2 regions of the Streptomyces sp. NPDC019890 genome follow, and region 2 is predicted to be linked to the other one. Evidence: riboswitches for the same ligand, from Rfam matches in the RefSeq annotation. Region 2 holds a riboswitch; the other holds the start of a gene.
What was found. A riboswitch is a leader RNA that binds a small molecule or an ion and turns the genes downstream of it on or off. The one in region 2 is predicted to bind cobalamin.
Positions count from the first base shown of each region.

Region 1: it holds a riboswitch for cobalamin, as region 2 does, so the genes downstream of both, ACI2LP_RS10880 (ribonucleoside-diphosphate reductase subunit alpha) here and metE (5-methyltetrahydropteroyltriglutamate--homocysteine S-methyltransferase) in region 2, are expected to answer to the same signal.

Region 1 covers NZ_JBJDQK010000003.1:549,148-553,945, reverse strand. The annotation lists gene ACI2LP_RS10885 (ribonucleotide-diphosphate reductase subunit beta) at 1-66, opposite strand, end outside; gene ACI2LP_RS10880 (ribonucleoside-diphosphate reductase subunit alpha) at 66-2,444, opposite strand; cobalamin riboswitch at 2,587-2,754, opposite strand; gene ACI2LP_RS10875 (GNAT family N-acetyltransferase) at 2,765-3,265, opposite strand; gene ACI2LP_RS10870 (hypothetical protein) at 3,285-3,953, opposite strand; gene mctP (monocarboxylate uptake permease MctP) at 4,057-4,798, opposite strand, start outside.
Region 2 covers NZ_JBJDQK010000011.1:242,527-247,324, forward strand. The annotation lists gene ACI2LP_RS27620 (MBL fold metallo-hydrolase) at 1-588, opposite strand, end outside; gene ACI2LP_RS27625 (GlxA family transcriptional regulator) at 780-1,757, opposite strand; partial or broken gene ACI2LP_RS27630 (short-chain fatty acyl-CoA regulator family protein) at 1,915-2,088, opposite strand; cobalamin riboswitch at 2,190-2,384, shown strand; gene metE (5-methyltetrahydropteroyltriglutamate--homocysteine S-methyltransferase) at 2,544-4,798, shown strand, end outside.

The sequences.
Region 1 (4,798 bases), on a different contig from region 2:
GTAGCGCATCGGGCGGAGAGTCAGCTCGAAGCCGGGGTCCAGAAGGTTCTTTTCGGTCGAGCTCATTACTGGCAGGCCTCGCAGGACTCGGGGTTTTCCAGGGAGCAGGCGACCGCGTCGGGGTCGGTGGCCTGCACCGGGATGGGGGCGGCGGCCGCCGAGGTGCCGGAAGCCGCGCGGGCGATCCGCGTCGCGGGACGGGAGCGCAGGTAGTACGTCGTCTTCAGGCCCTGCTTCCAGGCGTACGCGTACATCGAGCTGAGCTTCCCGATGGTCGGCGTCTCCAGGAACAGGTTCAGCGACTGCGACTGGTCCAGGAAGGGGGTGCGGGCGGCGGCCATGTCGATCAGGCCGCGCTGCGGGATCTCCCACGCTGTGCGGTACAGCGCGCGGACGTCGGCCGGGATCCAGTTGAAGGCCTGCACCGAGCCGCTGGAGTCGCGCAGCGCCTCCCGGGTCTGCGCGTCCCACACGCCGAGCTTCTTCAGCTCCTCGACCAGATAGGCGTTGACCTGGAGGAACTCACCGCTCAGCGTCTCGCGCTTGAAGAGGTTGGAGACCTGCGGCTCGATGCACTCGTACACGCCCGCGATCGAGGCGATGGTGGCAGTCGGTGCGATGGCGAGCAGGAGGGAGTTGCGCATGCCGCTCTTCGCCACCCGCGCGCGCAGGGCGTCCCAGCGCTCCGGCCAGTTGAGCTCGACGTCGTAGTGGTCGGGGTGGAGTACGCCGCGGGCCGCGCGGGTCTCGGACCAGGCGGGCAGCGGGCCGTTGCGCTCGGCGAGCTCGCAGGACGACTCGTACGCCGCGAGCATGATCCGCTCGGCGATCTTCGTGGAGAGCGCCTTCGCCTCGGGTGAGTCGAAGGGGAGGCGGAGCTTGAAGAAGACGTCCTGGAGGCCCATCGCGCCCAGGCCCACCGGCCGCCACCTGGCGTTGGAGCGCCCGGCCTGCTCGGTCGGGTAGAAGTTGATGTCGACGACCCGGTCGAGGAAGGTCACGGCGGTACGGACCGTCTCGTCGAGGCGCTCCCAGTCGATGCCGTCGCCCGCGACGAACGAACCCAGGTTGACCGAGCCGAGGTTGCAGACGGCCGTCTCGCCGTCGTCGGTGACCTCAAGAATCTCGGTGCACAGGTTCGACGAGTGGACGACCCGGCCGGGCTCGGCGGTCTGGTTGGCCGTGCGGTTGGAGGCGTCCTTGAAGGTCATCCAGCCGTTGCCGGTCTGGGCGAGGGTGCGCATCATGCGGCCGTACAGCTCGCGCGCCGGGATGGCCTTGCGGGCCAGGCCGTCGGCCTCCGCCTTGCGGTACGCGGCGTCGAACTCGTCGCCCCACAGGTCGACAAGCTCCGGCACGTCGGCGGGCGAGAACAGCGACCAGTCGGCGTCGGCCTCGACGCGGCGCATGAACTCGTCGGGGATCCAGTGCGCGAGGTTGAGGTTGTGCGTACGCCGCGCGTCCTCACCGGTGTTGTCGCGGAGCTCCAGGAACTCCTCGATGTCCGCGTGCCAGGTCTCCAGGTAGATCGCGGCGGCGCCCTTGCGGCGGCCGCCCTGGTTCACGGCGGCGACCGAGGCGTCCAGCGTCTTCAGGAACGGCACGATGCCGTTGGAGTGGCCGTTGGTGCCGCGGATCAGAGAACCGCGGGCGCGGATACGGGAGTACGAGAGGCCGATGCCACCGGCGTGCTTGGACAGGCGTGCGACCTGGTGGTAGCGGTTGTAGATCGAGTCGAGCTCGTCCAGCGGCGAGTCCAGCAGATAGCAGGAGGACATCTGCGGGTGACGGGTGCCGGAGTTGAAGAGGGTGGGGGAGGAGGGCAGGTAGTCGAGCCGGCTCATCAGCCGGTACAGCGCGGCGACTTCGTCCAGGGCGCGGGTGGAGGTGTCCTCGGCGAGGCCGGCGGCGACGCGCAGCATGAAGTGCTGCGGGGTCTCGATCACCTGACGGGTGATCGGGTGCCGGAGCAGATAGCGGCTGTAGAGGGTGCGCAGTCCGAAGTAGCCGAAGCGGTCGTCGGCGTCCTGGTCGATCAGCGCGTCAAGACGAGCGGCGTGCAGCGTCACGAACTCGGCGGTGCGGTCGGCGATCAGGCCCTCGCGGTGGCCGACCGCGACGGATGCCGAGAAACAGACCGCGCCCTGTCCGGCGGCCTCGTCCGCGATGTGACGGGTCAGCAGGCGGGCGGCGAGGCGGGAGTAGGCCGGGTCCTCGGAGATCAGCCCCGCGGCGGCGTCGGTGGCGAGGCTCCGCAACTCGGCCGCGTCCGACCGGGCGTTGCGGCCGCGCAGCGCGGCGGCGGCGACGCGTCCCGGGTCGGTGTCCGGCAGATCCGCGGTGAGATCGGTCAGGGTCCGCAGAAGCGCGGTCCCGGGGCCGTCGGTCTCTTCGGCAGCCTGCTCTGCGATGCCTGAAGCCGGATCGGCTGGCGCGATGGTCACGTGGTGCTCTCCCTCGCTCGGCTCTGGGCCGACGGGGGAGGGGGCGGGCCGCGGAGGCGTACGTACCCGGAAACGGGCAGCACACCGCACGGCGTCCACCGACCCAACCGCGAGGCCCGGACGTCTCGGCACCCGGTTCGGTCGAGCCGGATGCACCGTCGGCAGGTCTTCGGACTGGTGGGGTGCGACAAAGCACACCACAGCACACCGTTGCGGGACAGTTCCGGATTCGCACCGGATTCCCCTGCGGCGACAGCGAGCATGAGCATACATGTGGGGGCGGGGAGTTGCCGCACCCACCACATGTTGTGTCGGGGCGGCTACAGCTCCAACGCGTACGTCAGTAGGGTGATCCCGGCAATGGGCCCCCAGTCCCGCTCGGGTGTTCGGACGAAGCCCATCCGCTCGTAGATCCGGTGGGCCGCGAGCATGCTGCGCTGCGTGGACAACACGAGCCGCCTGCACCCCTCGACACCGCGGGCGCGCTCGACGCACGCCCGTACAAGGGCCTCGCCGGCACCCCGTCCACGGGCATGCTCGGCGACGGCGAGCATCCGGAACTCGGCCTCGTCGTCCTGGGCGACATCGGCCCACGCCCCGCCGCCCGAGACAAAGGTCACGCCACCGAGCAGGCGGCCGCGACCGTCGACGGCGACAAGCACCTCGGCCTCGGCGGCCCGCCGCGCCACATCCCGCAGCACCTGCAGATACGAGTCGTCCTCGCCGAAGTCCAGCAGCCCGTCGCCCAGATAGGCCTGGGCGGTGATCTCGCCCAGTTCGGTGTACTCCTTCGGCCGCACTGCCCTGACGGTGATGTCCATGGGCGCAGTGTGGACCGGATCAGCCGCTCACGCCCACCTCATTGTTGGGGGCGCCGTCGCCGGCCGGGGGCAGGTCGCCGCGTTCGACGGGCGTCTGTCCGCCGATGTCCTCGGCCTGGGGCAGGACCTCGTCCAGCTCACGGTCGTCGGCGAGATGGGCCGCCTCGGCGGCCTTGCGCAGCACGTCGCGCCCCACCCGGCGGCCGGCGCTGATCTGGATCCGCAGACCGTTCTCCGTACGGACGTACTCATGGCCGCTGTCCGAAGTGCGGTACCAGCCCTTGCCGTCCTTCGCGCAGGCTGCGCCGGAGGGGCCGTCCGCGCCCGTGGCCGAACCCATGGGGATTGCGGCGCAGTTCGCGTCGTCCACCGTGCCCCGGTCGACGGCGAGGGTGATCCGGCCGCCGGTCTTGGAGACGTACGTGGCCGAGAAGCCGTCGCCGCCGATGACACCCACGGACTGCCGGGCCAGCTCGAAGCCGTCGGACCGGGTCACATACACATGCTCGGGCAGGGTCTGCAGCGCGCGGGCGCGCGCCTCGAGCGCGGAGTGCTCGGGCACGGGGCCGCTGGTGCTTCCCGTACCGTCGCCGCCCCGTGAGCCGCTGCCGCCCGCCACCTCCGAACCACAGCCGGCCAGGGCGAGGGGCAGCAGCAGAAGCAGCGACAAGCGCGAACCACGTCTCATACGCACATTCTTTCGCAGGTACGGCGAGGGCCGTCGCGCTTTCCCGTGGAAGCGCGACGGCCCTCGACCGGTGCGGCGGCCCGGTGGCCGACTTGGTGACGGCTCAGTGCGCCGCCGTGCCCGCCGTGGCCGGCGGCAGTTCCACCTGGACGCCCGGGTCACCCGCGTCCGCCGTGAAGTCCGACGGGGACGTCTCGTCCACACCCTCCGGCGCCTTCGCCGCCCGCAGCACGAACGTCAGGACCACCGTCACCGCCATGTTCAGCACGAACGCGGTGAGGCCGATGTAGCCGATCTCCCCGATGCCCGGGATCTCCGCCGAGGATCCGCCGAAGTGCTTCTGGGTCGGGCTTGCGACTCCGTACGCCGCCGCCGTGCCGTAGGTCATGCCGACCGCCCAGCCCGCCAGCAGCGCCCAGCGGTGGAACCAGCGGGTGAACAGGCCGCCCACCAGGGAGGGGAAGGTCTGCAGGATCCAGATCCCGCCCAGGAGCTGGAAGTTGATCGCCACGGTCTTGTCCATCGTCAGGACGAAGACCAGCGCGCCCACCTTCACCAGGAGCGACACCAGCTTGGAGACCTTGGTCTCCTGCGCCGGCGTGGCGTCGGGCTTGATGAAGTCCTTGTAGATGTTGCGCGTGAACAGATTCGCCGCCGCGATCGACATGATCGCCGCCGGAACCAGCGCGCCGATGCCGATTGCCGCGAAGGCGACACCCGCGAACCAGTCCGGGAACATGTTCTCGAACAGCTGCGGGATCGCCAGCTGGCCGTTCTGCACCTTCACACCCGCCGCGATCGCCATGAAGCCGAGCAGTGCCAGCAGCCCCAGCATCAGCGAGTAC
Region 2 (4,798 bases):
CAGGTTGCGCAGGGGGTCGTCGTGGAAGGGCGGGTTGGCCGGTCTTCCGGGGATGAGGCCCATGAAGGAGTTGGCTATGAGGTCGCCGGCGACGAGGTCACCGGTGTCGGTGAGGACGGAGACCGAGCCGGCGGTGTGTCCGGGGGTGGGCATGATGCGGGCCGCGATCCCGAAGTCGTCGAGGTTCGTCTCGCCGCGGACCAGCACGTCCGGTTCGAAGGGGTCGGTCTGGACGTGCACATTCCTGTTCCGGTCCAGGAGGCGGCCCATCGGGCCGGTCGGCAGGTACGGTTCGCGGGCCCGGCCGGTGCGGAACGGTTCAAGGTCGGCGACGTGGCCGGCGACAGGGGCGCCGGTGAGCCGGTGCAGCTTGGCTGCCGAGCCGAAGTGGTCGATGTGGCCATGCGTGATGACGATCAGCGCGATGTCCGTGGGATCCACTCCATGCCGGGCGACCTGGTCGTAGATCCTGCGGGCGCTCCCGGGCATGCCGGCGTCGACGATGACGGGACGTCGGCCCAGCAGCAGGTACGCGTTGATGGTTCGCTTGCCCAGGATCGGGATCGGAATGACCTTTGTGTGCGGCATGGTGTCCTTCATCGGGTAGTTACTGTTGTGCTTTCGGGCAGTTGAGGTACTCGCCGCGAGTCGGCGGACGCTCCCAGCCATGGGTCGTGCGTACGGCTGTGATCGGCCGGGGCCGGGGTCGGGAAGATGACACTCGACCGGGGCAGCCGGACACCGCACTGCGATCTGGGTGGGTCGGTGTGCGGGCCGGCCTAACGGAAGCGGCGGCGGTACTCGGCCGGAGTGGTCCGCACCCGGCGCTGGAAGGATCGGTGCAGGGTTTTCACGGAGCCGAGGCCGCTGGCGGCGGCGATCTCCGGCAGGCTCAGGTCCGTCTCTTCCAGCAGTCGGCGGGCTGCCTCAAGCCGGGCGGTCTCGACATAGGCGGCTGGAGTGCTGCCGGTGCGCTGACCGAACAGGCGCGAGAAGTGACGCGGACTCAGGTGCATGCGTGCGGCGAGGGCTTCGGCCGAGAGGTCCTCATCGAGGTGTTCGCCGATCCACCGGCACAGCACTTCAATCCGGTCACCTGCGGGAGCCTGGACGGAAAGCGGCACGCTGAACTGGCTCTGTCCGCCGGAGCGCTTGACATACATGACCATCATGCGGGCGGTGGCGAGCGCGAGGGGCTGGCCGTGGTCCTGGGCCACCATGGCCAGGGCCATGTCCATCCCCGAGGTGACACCCGCGCAGGTCCACACCCTCCCCGACCGGATGAAGATCGGATCCGGCTCGACGCTGATCTCCGGGTGCTCGGCGGCCAGTTGCTCGGCGGTGAGCCAGTGGGTCGTGGCCCGAAGGCCGTCCAGAAGCCCTGCCGCGGCCATCAGATGTGCCCCGGCACAGATCGACCCGATCCGGCGAGCCCGGGGCTCGGCCCCGCGCAGCCAAGCGGTGACCCTCATGTCGACCACCGCTTCGACGCTGCCTTCGACCTCGGTGATCGCACCGGAGACCAGCAGGGTGTCCACCCGGCCGTCCACTTCCTCCAGAGTCAGATCGGACATCAGCCGAACGCCGCTGGAGGTGCGTACGTCACCTCCGTCAGCCGTCGCGATCTGCACCTGGTAGCCGGGACGGCCCGCTCCGGCGACGCGGGAGGCCACCGAGAACACCTCGGCCGGCCCCGTGACGTCCAGCAACTCGACGCCGGGGAAGGCGACGATGACGACTCTGTGCGGTGCGGGCATGTGCTGATGATTTCGCCTCGCTGCTGTGGTCCGCAATGACGAGCTTGTCTCACATCCGGCCATCGGAGACCCGGGCGGGACGCACACGGAAACCACTGGGTAGGTGGCGCAACTCCCGTCTCAACGGCATGTGTCCGACGAGCGCGGCGGGCGGAGATCAGCGGGGTTTGCCGTCCCGCACCGGATAAGGGACGAAGGTGCTGCTGTTCTCGTCGATGGCGAGCGACCGCCCGAGCGGGGGCACGGCGCGCTGCGGGCAGTCGAGGCGTTCGCAGACGCGGCAGCCCATGCCGATCGGGGTGGCCGCGGAGGCGTTGTCCAGGTCGAGCCCGCTCATTTCAGCGTCCGGACTGTGAACGGAAGTGTCCGCGACGCCGCGCAGCGCATAGTCTGGCCGGGCAGCTGGTTCGCTGCCCGTCCTCCCCTTGCCTTCTGCATGGGGCTCTAGCGGGCAGCGTCGTAAGAGGGAACCCGGTGGAAATCCGGGACTGCCCCGCAGCGGTGAGCGGGAACGACCGCCGTCATACGCACTGGACCCGGCCGGGTCTGGGAAGCAACGGCCAGTAGGTGTCTGCCTGGCAGATGTGCCCGCGAGTCCGAAGACCTGCCCGTTGCCCGCGCGCGACCATTCGTGCGCGGAGTCCCGGTGACCTCGAGGGCGGGTCGGCGTACATATCAGGCGGTCACGCGCGACAACACAGCACGTGGTTCGCCCGGTCTGCCATCCCCTTCGCGTCTTCGACCCGTCCCGGGCCGCTTGACAAAGAGCTCGCGAAGGAGAGTTTCGTGACCAGCAAGTCCACAGCCGCAGCCGCACGGGCCACCGTGCACGGCTACCCCCGCCAGGGCCAGGGCCGGGAACTGAAGAAGGCAATCGAGGGATACTGGAAGGGCCGCGTCAGCGCCGCCGAACTCCAGCAGACCGCCTCCCAACTGCGCGCCGCCAACTGGCGCCGGCTGGCCGACGCCGGCATCCACGAGGTCCCGACCGGAGAGTTCTCCTACTACGACCACGTCCTGGACACCAGCGTCATGGTCGGTGCGATCCCCTCCCGGCACCGCGCTGCCGTGGCGGCGGGTGCCCTCGACGGCTACTTCGCGATGGCTCGCGGCACCCAGGACGTGGCGCCGCTGGAGATGACCAAGTGGTTCGACACCAACTACCACTACCTTGTCCCCGAACTCGGCCCAGACACCGTCTTCACCGCCGACTCGGCCAAACAGGTCGCCGAACTGAAGGAAGCCCTCACCCTGGGCCACACCGCACGCCCGGTCCTGGTCGGCCCCATCACCTACCTCCTGCTGGCCAAGCCCGCCCCCGGCGTCGCCGCGGACTTCGTCCCGCTCACCCTGCTCGACCGGCTGCTGCCCGTGTACGCCGAGGTACTCACCGACCTCCGCGCGGCCGGCGCCGAGTGGGTGCAGCTGGACGAGCCCGCTCTGGTCCAGGACCGCACTCCGGCCGAGCTGAACGCCGCGGCCCGTGCCTACCGCGAGCTCGGCGGCCTCACCGACCGGCCCCGACTGCTGGTCGCGTCCTACTTCGACCGGCTCGGCGATGCACTGCCCGTCCTGGCCAAGGCCCCCATCGACGGCCTCGCCCTCGACTTCACCGAATCCGCCGCCGCCAACCTCGACGACCTCGCCGCTGTCGGCGGACTTCCCGGCAAGCGCCTGGTCGCCGGCGTCGTCAACGGCCGCAACATCTGGATCAACGACTTCGAGAAGTCCCTCGCGATCCTCGGTACCCTCCTCGGCCTCGCCGGCCGGGTCGACGTCGCCGCCTCCTGCTCCCTGCTGCACGTCCCGCTGGACACTGCGGCCGAGCGGGACATCGATCCGCAGATCACCCGCTGGCTCGCCTTCGCCCGCCAGAAGACCACCGAGGTCGTCACCCTGGCCCGGGGTCTCACCCAGGGCACCGGCGCCGTCACGGCCGAACTCGCGGCCAATCGTGCCGATCTGGCATCCCGGGCCGGCTCGGCGATCACCTACGATCCTGCGGTCCGCGCCAGGGCTGCCGCCGTCACCGACGCCGACGGCCGCCGCTCCCAGCCGTACCCCGAACGGGCCGCGGCCCAGCGCACCCACCTCGGACTGCCGCTGCTGCCGACGACCACCATCGGCTCCTTCCCGCAGACCGCCCAATTGCGCCTGGCCCGCGCCGATCTGCGTGCGGGGCGGATCGACACCGCCGCCTACGAGGAGCGGATCAAGGACGAGATCCGCGACGTCCTCTCCTTCCAGGAGCAGGCCGGAATCGATGTCCTGGTGCACGGCGAGCCCGAACGCAACGACATGGTCCAGTACTTCGCCGAGCAGCTCACCGGCTATCTGGCCACCCAGCACGGCTGGGTCCAGTCCTACGGAACCCGCTATGTCCGCCCGCCGATCCTGGCAGGCGACATCTCCCGCCCCGAGCCGATGACCGTGCGCTGGACGACGTACGCACAGTCGCAGACCGCCCGCCCTGTCAAGGGCATGCTCACCGGCCCCGTCACCATGCTCGCCTGGTCCTTCGTCCGCGACGACCAGCCACTCGGCGACACCGCACGCCAGGTCGCGCTCGCGCTGCGCGACGAAGTGAACGATCTGGAGGCGGCCGGGACGTCGGTCATCCAGGTCGACGAGCCGGCCCTGCGCGAAACGCTGCCCCTGCGTACCGCAGACCACACGGACTACCTCGTCTGGGCAACCGAGGCATTCCGCCTCACCACCAGCGGCGTCCGGCCGGACACCCAGATCCACACCCACATGTGCTACGCCGAATTCGGCGACATCCTGAAGGCCATCGACGACCTCGACGCCGATGTCATCAGTCTGGAGGCCGCCCGCTCCCACATGCAGGTCGCGGGGGAACTCGCCGTCGCCGGCTACCCCCGTGAGGTCGGCCCCGGCGTCTACGACATCCACTCCCCGCGTGTGCCCAGTGCGGACGAGGCGGCCATCCTGCTGCGCAAGGGACTTGAAGCCATCCCCGCCGAGCGACTCTGGGTCAACCCCGACTGCGGCCTGAAGACCCGCGGCTGGCCCGAGGTGCG